One region of the Paenibacillus sp. FSL L8-0333 genome, then DNA from elsewhere that is predicted to be linked to it. Evidence: riboswitches for the same ligand, from Rfam matches in the RefSeq annotation. Region 1 holds a riboswitch; each other region holds the start of a gene.
What was found. A riboswitch is a leader RNA that binds a small molecule or an ion and turns the genes downstream of it on or off. The one in region 1 is predicted to bind cyclic di-AMP.

Region 1 (6,169 bases):
GGCCAGCCCTTCAATCACTTCACCATCGCCAGGGATAAGTTCTCCCTGACTGACGATCACGATATCTCCTTTCCGCAGCTCGGAGGAAGAAACGGTCTTCACAGACCCTCCAACGAGCTTATTAGCTGTGATATCCTGTTTCGTTTTCTTAAGCGAATCCGCCTGGGCCTTCCCGCGGCCTTCAGCCAGCGCTTCAGCGAAGTTGGCAAACAGCACTGTGAATAACAGAATGAACAACACCGTGATATTGAAGCCTACCGATTTCTCTGCATTAAAATATCCGGGGGCCAGTACCATAAGCAATACAATAATCGTGCCGATTTCGACTACGAACATGACCGGATTTTTGATTAACGTCACCGGGTTAAGCTTAATAAAGCTATCCTTTACAGCGCTTAGGAGTATGGGTCCCGTCAGCAGCTTTTTTCTTTTTACAGTACTCATCTTGTTCTCCCTCTTCCTACCGTAAGGTCAAATATTCTGCAATCGGGCCGAGCACAATGACCGGCAGAAACGTCAGCGCACCGATAATCACTACCGTACCAATCAGAATTCCGGTGAACAGACCATTGTCTGTGCGGAATGTGCCAATCGTCTCAGGAACCGGCTTCTTCTGGATCAGTGAACCTGCAACTGCCAGCATTGCGATTATAGAGACATAACGGCCAAGCAGCATTACGATCCCGGTTGTAACATTCCAAAAGGTGGTATTGTCCGCAAGCCCTTCAAATCCTGAACCATTGTTCGCGGCAGAAGAGACATATTCATATAACACTTGGCTAAGTCCATGGAATCCGGGATTCGTGATGGAACCGTTGCCCAAGTCCGTTAAGACGCACCTGCTGTTGGTACAAGGATAATGAACGGATGCACAAGGATAGCAATCGCAATCAGCTTCATCTCCTTGGCTTCTATCTTTCGCCCGAGAAACTCTGGTGTTCTGCCAACCATTAGTCCACATAAGAAGACGCCCATGATGGCATACATCAGCATATTGATTAGTCCTACACCTTTTCCCCCGAAGACGTTATTGAGCATCATTAGGGCCAGAGGGGTAATGCCACCCAGCGGTGTCAGCGTATCATGCATATTGTTAACACTACCTGTCGTAGCTGCCGTTGTTACCGAAGTGAACAGAGAAGATTGCGGGATCCCAAAACGTACCTCTTTACCTTCCATGCTGCCTTGCGAAGACTCGATCCCCAGCGCATTAATAGCGGGATTCCCTTTAGTTTCCGCATAATAATTCAGCCCCAGCAGCAGAACGAACAAGGTCATCATTGCTGTGAAAATCACCCAGCCCTGACGTTTGTTCTTAGCGAACAACCCGTACATATATGGCAAAGAGGCTGGCAACATCCACATAGAGAGAATCTCCAGAACGTTCGTAAGTGGATTAGGGTTCTCAAAAGGATGCGCTGAATTGGCTCCGAAGAAGCCGCCACCATTCGTACCTAAGTGTTTAATTGACTCCAAAGAAGCGACTGGACCGATAGCGATTTGTTGCGTCTGCCCTTCGAGTGTAGTGACCTCAAGCGATGGCTTGAGCGTTTGTGGCACATGCAATCCTACCAGCACCAATGAAACTAGCAGAGCTAATGGAATGAATACACGAATATGTGCTTTTACGAAGTCCTCAAAAAAATTTCCGACTGATTTCTGTCCTGTAATCCCTCTGACAAAAGCAACCGCAACAGAAAATCCGTTCGCTGCAGACGTGAACATCATCATCGTGATGACTGCCATTTGTGAAAAATACGATAGTCCCGTCTCCCCGCTATAATGCTGCAGGTTCGTATTGGTCATAAAGCTGATCACCGTATTTAATGAAAGCGTCTGTTCCATATCGGCAATTCCATTCGGGTTCAGCGGCAATCCCCGCTGTAATCTTAGAAAAATATAACTGAAAGCAACCAGTACGATATTAGTTAAAACAAAGCTGAGTGCATACTTCTTCCAGGACATTCCGTCCCGTTTTTTCAGGCCGATCAGCTTATAAATACCTTTCTCTGTGCCTGCAAACCAGCGATCCGTACGATTCGGTTCGTTAGAAAATACATGATATAAATACGTCCCCATCGGCTTGACCAACAAGATGAGAATTACAATTACGACGACTATTTGCAAAATGCCCATGAATGCCCCTCCTTAAAATTTCTCAGGATGAATCAACGCGTAAACCAGATATATAAACAACAGTAGGGTAACAGCGATTACTAGAATCACAGCTTATCCCTCCCCGTATCCTCAACTACACCTGCGCACCAGCGCATAAAGCCATAAAATAACCCGTAAATTACAGCTAACGAAGCCACCATATACAGATCCCTCATATCTTCCGCACTCCTTCCATTATCCTTGATGAGGTGATCTATCGATTAGAAAATCAGCATCACCACTATGGGAATAGATTACATAGCTCGCACCAAGTCTTTTATAGACCAATCTAGGATTTATAGAACTTGTAATCACAAAAATTGGCTGTGTCGTCCAGGTACGGCACATCTGAATATAGCGGCAGCAAAGCGGAAAGCTGCTCTCAAACAGATATACCCTGCCTACCGGGAACGATGGGCGAAACCAAGTGCTCTGATGGCGGGTATCCACTAGAATAACCTGCTCGATTCCGAGCTCCTCTAGTAAAGCTTTCTCAGCCAGATTGTTGGTTAATCCCGCCATCTTAATACCCCTGAACTTCAGAAGTTTAATGAAATGTTCTCCCGCCTTTGTAGGCGCACATACAAGCACATATTCATTCTGATCCGTCATCTCTTTTTTCTCCTCCTGCTCATTTACAACAAGGAGGCAACGAAAATCTCCGAAAGGATGTTGACCTATCGTCATTTTCGGGCACAACCTAAAGCTCGGTTGTGTCACGTCATTAGACGCTGCCTAACAAATACCGCTAATGATGAATTTAGCGACCTCTTGGGGGAGGCCTCCATAAATGCTTTGCTTCTAAGAGCACAGCAAAAAGCCACAAAGGATCTCCTCTGTGGCTCGCTAGCGGTCACATTGCACTCATCCTCTCTCCATACGCTTACGAGGTTAGCTGTCGGATTCGGGCGGTGAGAGTCGCCCTACCTGTATAGATGCGAGCTCACTCGCACCCTCTACAGGATTCACCCCATAATCAGCTTCCGACTCTCACATCGGCTGCCGATTGTTGGTTCCCCCGCTTTCCTTATCGGAAATTAAGCGGATCAAATATTCGATTGTCGTTGAAACAGGAGTAATCATACTCTTATGCACGAAGACTTGTAAAACCTGAATGATGCCAAAATAATGCAAATTAAAAACTATTTTCCCATTAGATAGCGCTTACTTGATATCTAATCTCTCTATATCTCTTGTTTACTCGAGTTTCGAGCGTTTAATCGCTATCTATAACCCATGTGATTTTATTCACCTTTTTAGGGTGAAAATACTGCAAATTTCCTTTATAGGTTGAAACGCAAGAAGCTGAGGTTGAGCGAGAAAGAGCTCGATAACACGCCATAAATACCTATTTACCTCGTTTTTCAGTCGTAGTCGGCAGGATATGGTTAAAATCGCTCTAAAAGAACATTTTCCGTTTTTTACAGAAAATCTTGAAAAGAGTATGATTCGGGTTGAATCTAATTCATGAAAAACAATCAACGCTGAGTTCCTGCATTCGCAGGGAACGGGGGAACCATCAGGCCACCTGGCCTACTTGGGGTGAATCCAAAGGAGACTGCGTAAGTCTCAATAGGTAGGGCGACTCTCACCGTCCGAATCCGACAGCTAACCTCGTAAGCGTAAAGAGAGAGACCCTTGATCCGCCACGCTTTGGCCCAGGTATATCTGCCTGTAATCCAAAACCGCAGCAGAGGTCCTCCTCTTGCTGCGGTTTTTGCGTTACCTGAGCCTATTAGGTGATAGCACGCTGGATGGGGTGAATGTTTTGAAGCACTATTATTTAGGGATACATCAAGGGCTGCTTGAGCCGATAAGTCTAAATTACGTTTGTTTCGGGGCCTTGTGGTTCGAAGAAAATAATCACAGGTACATTGTAGGTTATGCATTTGGCCAGAACCAGATCCAAGCCCTTCGCCAATTCAGTACACCTTCTTCTTGTAAAGACTGTTTAGACTCTAAGATTGTATATGAAATATATAAAAAAATTCGAGAACAACAACAGCAGCAGGATTGGTCATCGCATCAAAAACTCCCGTGGTTTACAGCCTTCAAGGAGCCTTGGAAAGATGTAAGCGCCGGTTGGTATGTCTTGAGATCCCGCAGCACCTTTCCCTTACATCTATCTGTTATACGGAAAGAGAAGTTCCGACTATGGCTAGAGCATACCGCAGTCTGTGAGAATAAAATGGAAATGCTCGCCTGTGTAGAAAAGGCTAGTGTCACTCATCATGTAGACTTAAAGCTTTTGGAAATCTAAGGAGGAACCCTACTATGGACCAGCGCAGACTATCCCGCATTGAAGTATTTGTATTGGATGAACCCGAGCCTATTCACTATGGAATGGAAGGGGCTGAAGGCTGCCGTTATGGTATTCTGAAGCTCACCTGTAAGGGAGGTTGCAGTTGGGGGGCTTGTCTAATCTCTGCCAACACCAAAAATTTCGATCTCATTAAATGGAGTTCTTTTTTACGGGCTATCTGTCATTGCCGTCTTGAGGAAGCGCTGGATAAGGTCCGCCGCGAAGGTTCAGATTGGGAGCAGGTTAAGCTTGAGCTAGTTCAGGGTGCTTTGCAGGATTTAAAGGCCAAGCTCCAGGGTAAATCCTTGGCTGGGCATATTCAGCAAGGGCGTCTGTACAGTGTTGCAGCTGGGGGGAGCAATTCCAGAAGTGAACGGCTCTACTACAAACCTTCCAAAGCTTTTTCCACTGCCTCCCAGCAGAAACACAGTTGCCCGGAACCAGACACCGCCGATCTTATCAATAAATCCATCTCTTACTTTTCTATATTATAGATTCAAGCAAATCTCTCATTCTGAAAGGATCGTGTTCACCATGCCTGACCCCTTACCTCCCGTGTCCACCTACAGTGCTAAATTTGCAGAGTGTGTTCAAAAGTATACTAATGAAGTCTACGTACTCAGTTCCATGTTATTAGAACAATCTAATGAGGCAGACAAGGTTACTATCCGCACCTTCACAGAGCTTCATAAAATATATCGTCAGGATAACTTCGACCCTCAGTTATTCTCTATCCACGCTTACCGCACTTGTATTCGCCAGTGTGCTGATTCTTTTGCCCGGCGCTCTCTTCTATCGGCTAAGGGATTACCTTGGGAGGAACAGCTTGTGAAGGTATTGTGGTACGGCTTAAAGCTGCCTCTTTCTCAAATAAGCATTATTCTGCAAAAAAGTGTTCCTGCACTGAAAGCACAGCTTAGAGCTGTACGGGAGCAGATGACCGACCAAGCGGATATACGAACGAGCGCAAATCTTTCTATAATTTAGTCACTAACTAGAATTCAGACGATCTTTAAGCGCATGAAGCATCTAACGGACTCAGGAGCCTTTAATTGAAGCTTTTCCTCAAATTTGGCCGGCGTTCGGACTCCAGTAGAAATCCCGAGCGATGAGCGTCTCGGATCGTCTTCAAGCAGGCCCTAATCATCTTCCACCAAGGCAAGGCTTACGGACCCAGATGACATTATTTGCACGTTTATCGCCTTTTGAGCATAGTATCGGACTCCAGTGCAACTATTTGGTTAAAAGAGCTACTAATTCACCGTTTTTCATGCCAATAGCGACTATTGTGTCCGATATCTTGCCAAATCTCGATGATTGTTGCATTTAAGTGTTGCTGGGTCCGTTAGCTATATCAGCTCGTATACAAAGAGATTGCCAACGCAAAAACGGGGATATCCCAGCAACCATAAATGGCTGTTAGGATCCCCCCCGAAAATTCAGTACCTACTATTGTGCCTTACTCTTACGCGCCTTACTCTTACGCGCCTTACTGTACATCCACAATCCTGCCAACATCCCCACTATAGCAACACCGGTCAATACGCCTTGAACGAAATCCATAAAAGTGGAGCCATCCGGAAGCATTCTACTAACCGAAGCCAGTGATACCGAACTCATTAAAAGCATAATGGTATATTGTTCGCTTGTAGACATCATTAGCACTCCTTAAAAGTTATATGAGGCCTTCTTAGATCTTGTATGCTTTCA
Region 2 (6,169 bases), 1.9 Mb from region 1:
GGAATAGCTGCGCTGGAGTCCGATGGATTGCTGAAGAGGCGATAAATTAGTAAATAGCGTCATTGGAGTCCGAAAGCCTCAGCAGGAGATCATGCATCTAGCGCAGCTTAATAATCTAGCAGACGTCCATTATCATGCCATTGCCCGTACATTTTATTTTCTTTAGTGTTTGTTATGAATTTGTCTAATTTACTCTTAAATAAATCTGGCTGATGTTTATTGCTTTGGATCGTGTCGATCCGAACTCTTTTATAAAGGGGGGGAAAGGCCCGGAAATTCTCATATACTTGCCTGTCCTCTTTTAGCCTTTGCTCTATAATCTTATCTACTATAAAAGAATCAGGGTTCATATCAGGAAGTATCCGTTTTCCTTCAGCACTCATTAACCCCAGCTTTTCGAGGCGGCGGACCCGTTCTTTGTTCAATTCAGTCCAAGAGCTTTTTTTACTTCGGGGAGAGAGTCTTTGCGCCAGCTCTGTTTCCGAAATTTTCTTTTTCACTCCATCGATCCATCCAAAACACAAACATTCCTCGACCACGTCCAAATATAGCAACGTTTCTGGGTTTGGCTTCATACTAACGAGTACCCAACAAGATTTTTCAGTCTTACAATTCTCCTGCAGCCAAACTCTTAAATCTTCCCTCGATTTTACTGTAATTAGATTTTCAATCTCCATAATTAAAATACAATTTCCTTTCTAGGTATGGAGTGGAGTACATTGCCCATTAGTGTTTAAATAGCTTCCGCTGTTACCTGATACCAAAAAAGAGAATAGTCATTCATGGTGGAAACGTGGCCTAACTGCCGTAACATAGTAGATATATTACCTCTATGATAAGTCCCGTGATTGACGACTTGCAACACAATTTCTGATAGGCGTGTTTGGCGGATTCCGGCGAATGGATTGTCAAGCAGAATGGTTTGCTCCAAATCGGATTGGTTGTGTAACCATTCTTTGTATTGTTCTGATAGCTGGGCAAAGATATTTACGTATTCATCCACAGAATCTAGAATGCTCAAATTTAGCGGGATACTTTGTTGAAAAGCCTCAGGCATGGCAGTGCCCGTTAAAACAAGATACCAGATCGTATCAACCGCATAGATATGGCTAAGGGCATGAGCGATGGTGGGAAATGAGCTGTTCACTTCTTGACTTAGCACAGAAGCCGGGAGTTCCTTGATTCTCCCCAGGATAGTTTGGTTTGCCCATGTGTGGTATTTAAACATTTCTACTGGATAATTTGTCATTCGTATGGTCTCCTTTTGAATTGTCATGGATTTGTTTTTGTTACTGTTGTTAATATAAAAGAAGAAGTATGACATCAGACTGTCATACTTCTTCATAAAGTTTGAGTGTGTTTTGAAGCTGCTCTTTTAAAATACCTCGCAATGCAGGGGGTTCGAGGACTTCGGCCCCGCTGCCGAAACTCAGCAGAATGGACCAAAGCCAACGAGCTTCCAATGGCTTATACACAGGAATTCGCATCGTCATGCTTTTATCGGAATGAAATTCCTTGTCGACTTGATGAAACTGATCCAAAGCTTCTGCCAAAGCCTCAGGGTCCACCCGGATTACTATTTCCTCCACCTGATCTACCCTGTTTGAACAGCCAGCCTCTTTGGGTACTTCATGTTGTGATTGAAAGGTATCCTGCGTCAGGAACAAATTCAGCATCCGGGAAAGACGAAACTCCCGATAGTCCTGCCGTGCCCGGCAATAACCATAGATGTACCAGTTACTATATTTAAAATGAAGCTTTACTGGTTCCATTTCACGGGTTGTACGTTCATTTTTTACACTGATGTAATCAAAACGGACAACATTTCGTTCCGCTATAGCCGCACGTAAAAGAGGAAGTGCGTCAGGATCCGTACGCCGGGTTTCAAGATCCACCGCGAGACTAGAAGTCTGTGGCTCCGTTCCTATCGTTTGCAGCCGTTCAATGGTTCCTTGCGTATGCTCATCTTCAAACACGGAAGAGAGACTGTTAAGTACAGTAATCAGAGAAGTGACATCATACGAACGGAGCAGGCTTTTATCCATTTTATATCCGTCCATAATGCCATATCCACCTTTAGTACCCTGATACGATACGACCGGGATACCAGCGGCACAAATCACATCGATATCCCTATAGATTGTTCGCTGGGAAACCTGAAACTCTTCAGCCAGCTTGGAGGCAGATAAAACTTCGTGGTTCAATAGCTTGTAGATCATAGAAATCAATCGTTCCAATTTCATGTGTGCATTCCCACCCATTAGTCCATTTCGTGTTACAGCGTGATTATATCATAGATTTTTTCGGGCTAATTTTGGGAGGGAGGAGTTTTGTTGTTGGTGATGAAGAAATATCCTATGACAGAGTCTGACAGAGCCGATTAATTTATTTACAGATTAAATCCGCAGGCTCTGATAAATCATTAACAGAAATAATAGCATCGTTTTTTTTCACAGGTGGGGTCCAATATTGCTCATTCCCAGGCAGGTCATCGAACCATTCGGCGTCCTTTGGACAATCTAGAATCATGAATTTTCCGTATTCCTGATCTCTGGATTGATGGTATTTGAGATAGGCTTTCCCGTTATCAATGGCGAGAATTTCTATTTTTCCTGAGGTGTGGCTCATGGATAAGCGTACTCTTTTGCCAAGTCCTGAGGTTCTAGCTTTGGCTTCTTCTACAATTTGATAGACTTGCTCGAGCGGTAATACGAAATCCCGGTTTCCGGCAACGGGCCGGTTCACAAAGAAGTAGTAGGGTGTAACGCCAGCCCATGAAAGTCGGTCCAGTAGTTCCCCTAAAATAATGGGATCATCGTTGATGCCTTTGAGGATGGGAGTCTGATTTACGACAATTGCCCCTGCGTTGTGGAGAGCTTTAAATGCTTTTTTGGCTTCAGGTGTGATTTCACGAGGATGATTGATGTGCGCCATAACATAGATTCGTTTGTCTTCGGTAGAGTAAGTACGAATCAGCTCCAGCAGCTCTTCGTCTTCAGAGATCCGCATCGGATTAAATACGGGAATTTTGGAACCTAGTCTAATGATCTTAACATGCTCAATGCTTCTTAGATTTTCAATAATGGATCTTAGCTTCGGTGTGGAGAGAATTAAACTATCCCCACCCGTAAGAAGTACGTTGTTAATCTCCGGATTCTTTGCGATATACTCCAAGCCCGGAGAGACATCAGCCATCGCCTCTTTCACGTCATTTCGGAACAGACGCTTACGAAAACAGTAGCGGCAATAAGCCCCGCAGACCTCGGATACAATCAGTAGTGCAGTGGTTCTATACTTGTGCTGACAACCAGGTACCACATAATTCGTGTCCTCATCGGAGGCGTCCCAGCGCCCATACTCCAGCAGTTCACCTTCGTTAGGAATAACCAGCTTACGGATGGGATCATCTGGATCATCCCAGTTAATCAAAGACAGATAGTAGTCATTTACACGAAAAACAAATTTGTCTGTAATTTCTTTCAGATTCTCTTTTTCCAGCTCAGACAACATAGCTATTTTGTTAATATCCGTGAAGTACTTTACCTTTTGCACGTACATCTCTCCTTTGTCTCGTAGTGTGAGAAATGAGGGAGCCTTAGTGTCAAAGGCCAATCTACTGCCAGCAGGGTCCAAAAAAAGCACAAAAAGAGACCCTTAGCAAGGGTCTCTGGTTATGTAAATAACATGAAAAGCAGACCCATCCACTGCTGACGAGGTTAGCTGACGGACTCGGGTAAGATGGTACCCTACATTCTAATACTCAATGATTCGCCCCAATTAACTGGTTCCCCCGCTTTTCAACTGTAAAAGTTGGAAATTAAGCGTAGATAAAGTATACCCTATGAAGTTTTGAAAAGTCAAAAGAGAATCCTAGATTCACCTTCAATTGCTAGCGCTACTTCCGCCGAGTAGTTTAGGCAGCAGCGTTAGTAGCTTCTCCCGGGTTAACGCATCACTGGAGTTCCATTTGCTTCCATCGAGCAGATAAACATGTCCCTGGCGTACTGCCGGGAGACTGTTCCAAAGTGAACTGTCTAGTAATCGTTCCATCGCAGCTCGCGAGTCTTTGCGTTCCGGAATGAACATGAAGATATGATCTCCGGCGTAGGCAGGCAGTCGTGTTGGATCAACTTCGGCGAACCCTAACTCTTCGTCCAATATGGCTTGGATCTCTTCGGTCGGTTGTAAACCACATGGGGCATAAAGCGCAGTGGAGAATCCGGACATTCCCATAGCATATAGATGATCTCCATGATCATAGACCAAAGCAGAGGCGGTTTCTCCAACTTGGAGAGTTGTCGAGTAAAGCTGCTGCCACATGGCAGCGTTTTTGATTGTGAATGACTCCAGCCATGCTTCGGCTTCGCGCTGTTTACCTAGCCAACTGCCTAATGTCCGCATTCGGTTGTCGAGAGGCGCAAATGAATCAAAGGTGAGTGTCGGAGCGATACCAGAAACTGCTCTGTAGGCTCTTTCATCACTATTTGCCAAAATGATCAAATCTGGGTTTAGGGAAGCGGTCAACTGCGGGTCCAGTGGAAACCCGACGTTGGCGAGCTTCTTAAGCCGATGTTTATAGACGCTGTTCCGGGCGAATGCTTCATCTCCACCGATAGGCTTTACAGCTAACGCGAGAAGGTCGCCAAGTGTCTCGCCATGATAGACAATACGTTTCGCTCGTTCAGGAATTTCCACCTCATGACCCGTCCAATCCTTGACGGTAAGCTTACGACCTTGCTGATGTGCATATTGTCCGGGTGTAACTCCGGTTTTTTGCCGAAAGCGGCGGCTGAAATAGTATTCATCCGAGAAGCCGACCAGTCTGGCGATTTCCCGCAGTGGTTCAGTCGATTCCTGCAGGAATCGTTTGGAATGATTAATACGCAGATCCGTCAGGTATTCAAGCGGCTTTTTACCCGTAAGCTGCTGAAAGATCGGTGTATATTGCCAGATTGATATTCCCGCCAGTTCAGCTAACTGCTTCACGGTGATACTCTCTGTATAATGCTCCTGAATGAATGTTATGGTCTTTTCTACGGATTCCGTAGGACTTGGCAGGTGTTTGGAAGGGTAATTATGCTCAAAAAGTAACAGCAGCAATTCTTGGAATTTTAATTGTCGCTTGAATTGTTGTACATCATCGGTGTTATTCCTGTTCATGAGCAGGTCTTCGACTAGTCGGATTACCTTGGTGAACGGGTGCACAATTAACTCCCGCCTGCCGGAAAGCAGCTCTCCAGAATATCGTTTAGGAAGCTTGGTTGTATAAATTGCTGTAAAGGTGATGAGGTAATAATACAACGTCAGCTCCTGGTTGTTCGTACTATAGGAGATTCCAGGAGATAGTAGATAACATTTATCCGTACTTAGTATCACGCTTTGATCATCGAGGTTCAATTGTCCGTTCCCTCCAGTAAATATGAGAAGGGTATAGTCCCGGGTTGTACGCGTTATAGAGCTTGAATCGGCAGCTTGAATCATCAGTTCGGCCTCGTTTAGCTGAAATAGCAGAGAGTGGAGTGGGGGGCAGGACGATGATGTATGCAGCATGGGTTCAGCCTCCGTTCATTTGGTGAGAATGATTATCAATGAATTCATTGTATATAAAAAAAAGAAGCATATCAACAGCTGTTGACATGCTTCTTGCAGTTTTTTATCAGCCTTGTGTTAAACACTTCATCTCGGAAGGTTATTTCATATTCAATAGCTGTGGAATTTCGCCAAGCAGCCATTCTCTTGTTGTCGCATCACTTGAAGTCTTCATGATGTCTTGTGTATAGACATATCCGTTCTTGACGGCAGGAAGGCTCTTCCAGATAGGGCTCTTTAATAGATTCTCTGTGGATTGTTTTGCTTCTTCTGCCACTGGAGTCAAGATGAATATCCGGTCTCCGGCATATTCTTTCAGGACTTCCATGGAAACTTCCTGGAACCCTTTACCTTCATCAAGTATCTTCTGAATAGCTGGAGTTGCCTTGAAGCCATTCTCCCCATAGAGTACCTGTGAAAGTCCGGTTGCTGCCATTATAAATAGTCTGTCTCCTGGATAATAAGTGAAGACCGCAGCCGTTTCGCCCTCTTTCATGCCTGCGGATTTCAATTGCTTCCACATGTTCTCTTCAGCGGTTTTATACTGGGCAAGCCATGCTTCTGCTTCAGTCGTTTTACC
Region 3 (6,169 bases), 490 kb from region 1:
GGAGCGATTACGTTGATGTTCCCGTGAAATTCACATTCGCCGACAGCTCTTCGGTGCAGCGGGTCTGGAACGGTGAAGGAGTAGAGACTACGTTTCAATTGTTAAGCGATAAGCCTCTTCTCTCTGCTGAGATTGACCCTGAACATTCCATCTTATTGGAGAGCAAACATCTAAACAACTTTAGGCTGGCGGAAATAGAGCCCAAGACGCTCTCTCGCTGGACATTAAGTGTAACTAAACTACTTGAAACCGTGCTCGGAACTCTTGTCTGGTGAGGTGAATGATTGTGAGAACATCGATAACCCGCGGCTGGCAAAGCATGAAGGAGCAATTTTATATTTTAATTCTGCTCTTCATCTACCGACTGCTCTGGGGCTACTTTATGTATGGTTTCATCCGATCTGCTATTATTCCAATTCTACTGCGCTATCCGGATAAAGACGCCGGAGGCAGCGGTATGGGCAGACTGTTGTATTATATCGAGGGACAGTTCAGCTTGAATACGGACCCTGCGATACGCACTTGGTTATGGATGCTTCTGGCGCTTGTTGTCTTGCGACTTCTGCTTTCCCCTTTCATAAGGGCAGGATTGCTGCATGAGCTCCACCAGGAGCGAAAGGGCGAGCGTGGACTGTTCTTTTTCCCTGGCATGAAGATCTATGGACTACCTGTCTTAGTCTTTAGCCTAATCGAATGGGTGCTGACCCTGCTGCCGCTTTACTGGCTTGCTCCAAAAATGTACGGGCTGTTCTTATCCTCTTTGTTTAACTACGCTTTGTTACTTCATTTAGTACCATACGTATTGGCATGGCTTATATATATTTTTATCGTGCGCCTGTTTCTTCTATATATGCAGTTTGGTTACACCGGCGGTACAGGAATGTTCTCCTCACTGATCATCTGCTTGCGGTCACTGATTCCTGCTATAGGTGTTTCCATTGTACTTGGGGCGGGAGGCCTGCTCTTACTGCTAGTGTGCGGACTGACGGGTCTGTTCTGTCCCGGCCTACCGGCACTTATAATACGGCAAATCTCACCACTACCTTCTACGCTCTTAAAAATGTGGGGAATCTCTGCACAATATCATCTATGGCGTAGCAAAGCATTTCCACAATAAATCAACCTTATTTGACATAATAAAAAGGTCCCAATTCCTGTATTCAGGAGCTGGGACTTTTTCTCATTACGGATAACTTAAGAGTATTTGCAAAATCGTAAAAGCTCTGTTACAATAAGTCCTGTGCTATTAGTAACAATTTTGTAATCAATTGAAACGATTCCTACATAACTAAATGTATTTATCGTAAGTGTAACTGTCGAAACGTCATTCTCTGGTGCTTAACACGCCTAATTCCTTTGCACCGGGAAGTGGGGGAACCATATTTTGGGTGAATTGATCTCGCTTTACAGGGATCATAGGGAATCTTCTACCGAACCCTTAAGCTAACCTCGCAGGCCTTGGAAGGAGTACATCTTTTGAAAAGACATAATTTAAGAAAAAAATGCGTCGCTGCGGCGCTAGGACTTGTAATGGCATTATCTATTGGTGGAGGAAGCGCCTTTGCCGACTCTAAAATGGACTCTGTAATCTCAAAGACTATTGGAGTTGCCTATAAAACCGGAGGTACAAGCACTGCCGGATTTGATTGCTCTGGATTTACAAAGTATGTATTCAAGAATGTGGGTCTTACTTTACCTCGTACATCAAAAGCTCAATATAGCGTTGGAACTGCTGTATCCAAAAGCAATCTGCGTTCTGGTGATCTAGTGTTCTTTAACACACTTGGCAATGGAGTATCCCATGTCGGCATTTATGTTGGAAACGGAAAATTCGCACAATCGTCCTCTTCGCGTGGAGTGACCATCACTTCACTCAGTCAGGCCTACTGGGCCAATCGTTATGTTGGCGCTAAAAGAGTAATGAGTACTTCAGCTTATCAAGCTGTAGCCTTCGATTGAAACCTTCCTCACAATTACAACTATATGAACCTGAATCTGATTATGCCCGTAATCAAATTCGGGTTTTTCTTTATTCCATAATATATTTTTACACTATTAGAGCCCAATTGAAACACGTTTATTTGATAAAAATTGCAATTATATTAAAAATTAGGTCATTATTAACGCTTACATATGCCTTTCTACCGTAAAAATGCCAATTTTTCTGCATTAATATGTTAAAAACGATTGCCAAGCGGCTTTCTGTTTGTTACAATTAGCGCAGTGAGATTTTAGTAACATTTTTGTAATCATTAAGTTGTTATTTACAAAGGTTTTGTCATGTATTGATTACAAGCTAATCCTAATCAACAGTATGAGCCGAGTTTCCTAACTATTAGGAAAACGGGGGAACCAACTTTGGGTGAATTGACCTCCATTATATAGAGGGGTCATAGGGGACCTTCAACCGAACCCTTAAGCTAACCTCGTAGGCATTTGGAAGGGGTATACACTTTTGAAGAAGAAGTTAGCAGCAGCAGTACTAAGCTTTTCCATCATCCTCACCATCGGAGCAGGAAGCGCTTTCGCAGATTCCAAAATGGATAAAGTGATTGACAAGGCCATCGGTACTAAATACGTATCCGGCGGTATATCCACTAACGGATTTGATTGCTCCGGATTTACAATGTATGTGTTTGATAAGATTGGCATTAACCTTCCACACCAATCAGGTTCCCAATATCAAATGGGCACAGCAATCTCCCGTGATGATATAAGAGCCGGAGATCTTGTATTCTTCAATACAAGTGGCAAAGGTGTCTCCCATGTCGGCATTTATGTCGGTGAAGGTAAGTTCGCACACGCTTCTACCTCACGCGGTGTTACGATTAGCTCTCTGAGTGATAGCTACTACGTGAAACGCTACGTTGGTGCCAAGCGCATTATGAGCACAGACGCTTACCAATCGGTTGCTGCTGAATCGGAAGACAATGATGATGTGCAATAAATAACGTACATAGGCTCTTTTCCAAGGTACTCTTGGAGGAGAGCTTGTTTTTTTGTCTTATTACTTATTTACCCCTCTCATAATTTGTAAAACATTCCCCTCATATAAAGTTTCTGAGTCGAACCTCCCCCATTTTGTATATAATTAGTAATATAGCAATGTCCTCGTGAAAGGAGATCGTTGACCTTATGATAAATCCCTCGGTAACTTTTCATGTTGTTCCTATGGAGGCAATTCACGGAGAAGCTATTTGTAAGTGGAGCTATACGCCCCCATATAATATTTATGGCTGGATGCCGTGGGAGCAGATGCAGGCTCTTGGCATCGAGTTTGGTGATCCGCAGCTCCGGGAGGAACAATATATCTCCATATTAAATGAAAATGAGGTTTTGTGCGGATTCGCACAGTTGTTCCCGATGGAAGGAGTCGTCCGTTTAGGAGTTGGGATGCGCCCCGATCTATGCGGCCATGGTTTAGGCAAACTATTCGTAGATGCCATCGTCCAGACAGCGTTGAATCGTTATCCTGATCGTGAGATAGATCTGGAAGTCCTGACCTGGAACCAACGCGCCATTCGAACTTATCAAAAATGTGGATTTACGATTACAGATACGTATGAACGCCGCACACCTACAGGAGACAAACCTTTTTATTGCATGGTCTATGACAAATGATATTAAATACCAGATATTTCATAAGAATGATTGTATTCTCGTTCATTTTTTTGTCACAAACCCTATGATAACGCTTCACCATAAGCTATAATGTAGGGAGCAGCTTACATAGAAGGGACGAATTGGGATGCAGAAATGGATCATGAGCGGTTTGTTTTTTGCCGCCTGTGCCTTTGCGGTAGTACTCATGTTTACACTTCCGGGTAAAGAAGAGGTAGCAGAAGAAAATAAGCCCACGATGCCGGTAGTTCAACTGGACGCCGCAAAGGCAGAAGCAACCGTGAAAGCCAGCTGTATCACCTGTCACGGCGATCAGCTTCAAGGTGGAGTTGGACCAAGTCTTCAGAATGAAGGCGGTCAGCATGACGCTGAGGAAATCTACAGCATCGTCACCAAAGGACGTGGCCAAATGCCTTCCTTTAAGGAGAAGCTAGCTCCTGAAGAGATCGCCAACGTCGCACTCTGGCTCTCAGAGAAAAAGTAACCAGCCAAGCAACCAAAAACGCCCGTGTATGAGATAGGTGACTATCTGTGCACGGGCGTTTATTTTATGATTTTGGCTAAACTAATGATTTTTTTCAAAGGCTTCATTAAATTCATGCGCCTCTCGAAGATCTAGAGCTGTAATCCCATCTTCTTCATTAGATTTCAGGCGCAGGGTAACTGTTTTATAATCAATCGTAATATGTGGATGGTGATCGAAGGCTTCTGAAATCGTGGCTACTTCATCCACAAACGCAATGCCCTTCATATATTGGCTGAACATATATTTTCGCACCATAACATTATCTTCCAGTTTCCAGCCCTCCAGCTTGGTGATCTCCTCACGCAGTTCCTCTTCCGTAAATAACAATTCGTTTCCTCCCTTACAAAAAATTGCAGTAAAGTGCGTAGTTCCCTTTACTTGTCTTAGGCGTTAAACAAAACATCCCTTAGCTTCTGAGGTCCAAGGGATGTGCCAGGATAAAGGCGATATTTTCGATTAAATGTATTCACAAATCCCAGCGATTATAACTCGGCTTTATCAATTTTAACACGGGCTACTAACTACGGGCAAATTACGTCCAGACGTCTCCTCTGCCTAAATCAAAACTACTGAAGCCAAATCCTCTTCGCCAACTAGAATATTAATGCGGTGCGTGTCCTTATCGTAAATAATTACGCCGCTCCCCACTTCAATCATAGGTTCATTACCCAGCGCGAAGAAAAGATCCTCAGCCAATGCTTCCCATACCTCCAGCTTTGATTCTTGGGGTAGTTCCTGCCACTCGTCCGGATCCATCTCAAAAAATAAATATCCATCGGAAATTCGTCCGACGGCTTCGGTCAAATCGGTTAGAATTTCACCGTAATCTCTACCATGCTTTACACCCACGTATATCACTCCGTTTTCTTCACAGATGAATAATTACTTACCTTATCCATTATAGCCGAAAAAATGACTTCACAAAAAACCGAATGATGTCGATAAATAAGAATATACGTTAATTCGGTTTCGCACAGAGTGCCCTGCCGCTGTTTCAAGGATGATATACGCGGCATTGTCGGAACACATCTTAAATCTCACGGACGAGGTGCAAAATGGAAATTTCAACAATAATTGGTTTAATTTTTGGTTTGGTTGCTGTAATCTGGGGCATGATCCTCAAGCACGCTCCACTTCATGCTTTGGCCACACCCGCTGCTTACGTTATTATCTTGGTGGGTACGGCAGCTTCTATTTTCATGGCCTTTCCTTTCAACGAGGTCAAAAAGATTCCAAGTCTGTTCAAAATGATTTTTATCAAAAAGAAGTTAATCAGTAAACCCGAATTAATCACTATGTTCATGGAATGGGCTTCTATCACACGGCGTGAAGGTCTGTTGGCTCTAGAATCAAAAGTCGATGAAATAGAAGATAACTTCCTCAGAAACGGCATGCGGATGATTATTGATGGAAATGATCAGGATTTTGTCCGCGATGTCCTCATGGAGGATATCCACGCCACAGAGGATAGACATAAAGCAGGAGCCCTCATTTTCTCACAGGCAGGTATGTATGCTCCTACCCTCGGGGTGCTCGGGGCGGTTATCGGTCTCATCGCCGCTCTGGCTGATATGAGTGATATGAACAAACTGGCTGCGGCAATCGGGGCTGCCTTCATCGCCACATTGCTTGGTATCTTTACAGGTTACGTATTATGGCATCCTATTGCTAATAAGCTGAAACGTCTCTCCAAACAAGAAATCGAAGTTCGAATGATGATGGTCGAAGGTCTTTTGTCCATACAGTCCGGTGTATCTACTATTGCCATCAATCAGAAGCTTGCTGTATTCCTAACACCTTCGCAACGCGTTAAGTTAAATGAGAAGGACGGTGGATCAGGTGAGCAAAAAGACTAGACACGAAGAGCATGAAGAACATGCCGATGAATCGTGGCTGTTACCTTACTCCGACCTCATGACTCTTCTGGTGGCTCTGTTCATCGTTATGTATTCTATGAGTGCAACGGATGCCAAGAAATTTGAAGAGATGAGTCAGGCCTTCAGTTCCGCACTTAATGGCGGT

Region 2: another riboswitch for cyclic di-AMP. It lies ahead of NYE72_RS11020 (KamA family radical SAM protein); the one in region 1 lies ahead of NYE72_RS02670 (hypothetical protein).
Region 3: another riboswitch for cyclic di-AMP. It lies ahead of NYE72_RS00545 (C40 family peptidase); the one in region 1 lies ahead of NYE72_RS02670 (hypothetical protein).

The regions. Positions count from the first base shown of each region.
Region 1 covers NZ_CP150186.1:599,307-605,475, reverse strand. Annotated here, with positions in the region: gene kdpB (potassium-transporting ATPase subunit KdpB) at 1-444, opposite strand, end outside; partial or broken gene kdpA (potassium-transporting ATPase subunit KdpA) at 461-2,136, opposite strand; gene NYE72_RS02675 (hypothetical protein) at 2,353-2,769, opposite strand; cyclic di-AMP (ydaO/yuaA leader) riboswitch at 3,022-3,211, opposite strand; cyclic di-AMP (ydaO/yuaA leader) riboswitch at 3,630-3,794, shown strand; gene NYE72_RS02670 (hypothetical protein) at 3,863-4,417, shown strand; gene NYE72_RS02665 (hypothetical protein) at 4,432-4,953, shown strand; gene NYE72_RS02660 (hypothetical protein) at 4,994-5,446, shown strand; gene NYE72_RS02655 (hypothetical protein) at 5,909-6,118, opposite strand; gene NYE72_RS02650 (ABC transporter permease) at 6,150-6,169, opposite strand, start outside.
Region 2 covers NZ_CP150186.1:2,517,636-2,523,804, forward strand. Annotated here, with positions in the region: gene NYE72_RS11005 (YdeI/OmpD-associated family protein) at 108-677, opposite strand; gene NYE72_RS11010 (DinB family protein) at 734-1,249, opposite strand; gene NYE72_RS11015 (YafY family protein) at 1,332-2,243, opposite strand; gene NYE72_RS11020 (KamA family radical SAM protein) at 2,386-3,552, opposite strand; cyclic di-AMP (ydaO/yuaA leader) riboswitch at 3,693-3,834, opposite strand; gene NYE72_RS11025 (AraC family transcriptional regulator) at 3,883-5,550, opposite strand; gene NYE72_RS11030 (ABC transporter substrate-binding protein) at 5,690-6,169, opposite strand, start outside.
Region 3 covers NZ_CP150186.1:110,021-116,189, reverse strand. Annotated here, with positions in the region: gene NYE72_RS00555 (M1 family metallopeptidase) at 1-275, shown strand, start outside; gene NYE72_RS00550 (hypothetical protein) at 287-1,117, shown strand; cyclic di-AMP (ydaO/yuaA leader) riboswitch at 1,335-1,473, shown strand; gene NYE72_RS00545 (C40 family peptidase) at 1,531-1,959, shown strand; cyclic di-AMP (ydaO/yuaA leader) riboswitch at 2,308-2,450, shown strand; gene NYE72_RS00540 (C40 family peptidase) at 2,495-2,947, shown strand; gene NYE72_RS00535 (GNAT family N-acetyltransferase) at 3,136-3,621, shown strand; gene NYE72_RS00530 (cytochrome c) at 3,749-4,105, shown strand; gene NYE72_RS00525 (4a-hydroxytetrahydrobiopterin dehydratase) at 4,187-4,474, opposite strand; gene NYE72_RS00520 (hypothetical protein) at 4,703-4,996, opposite strand; gene motA (flagellar motor stator protein MotA) at 5,203-6,003, shown strand; gene motB (flagellar motor protein MotB) at 5,987-6,169, shown strand, end outside.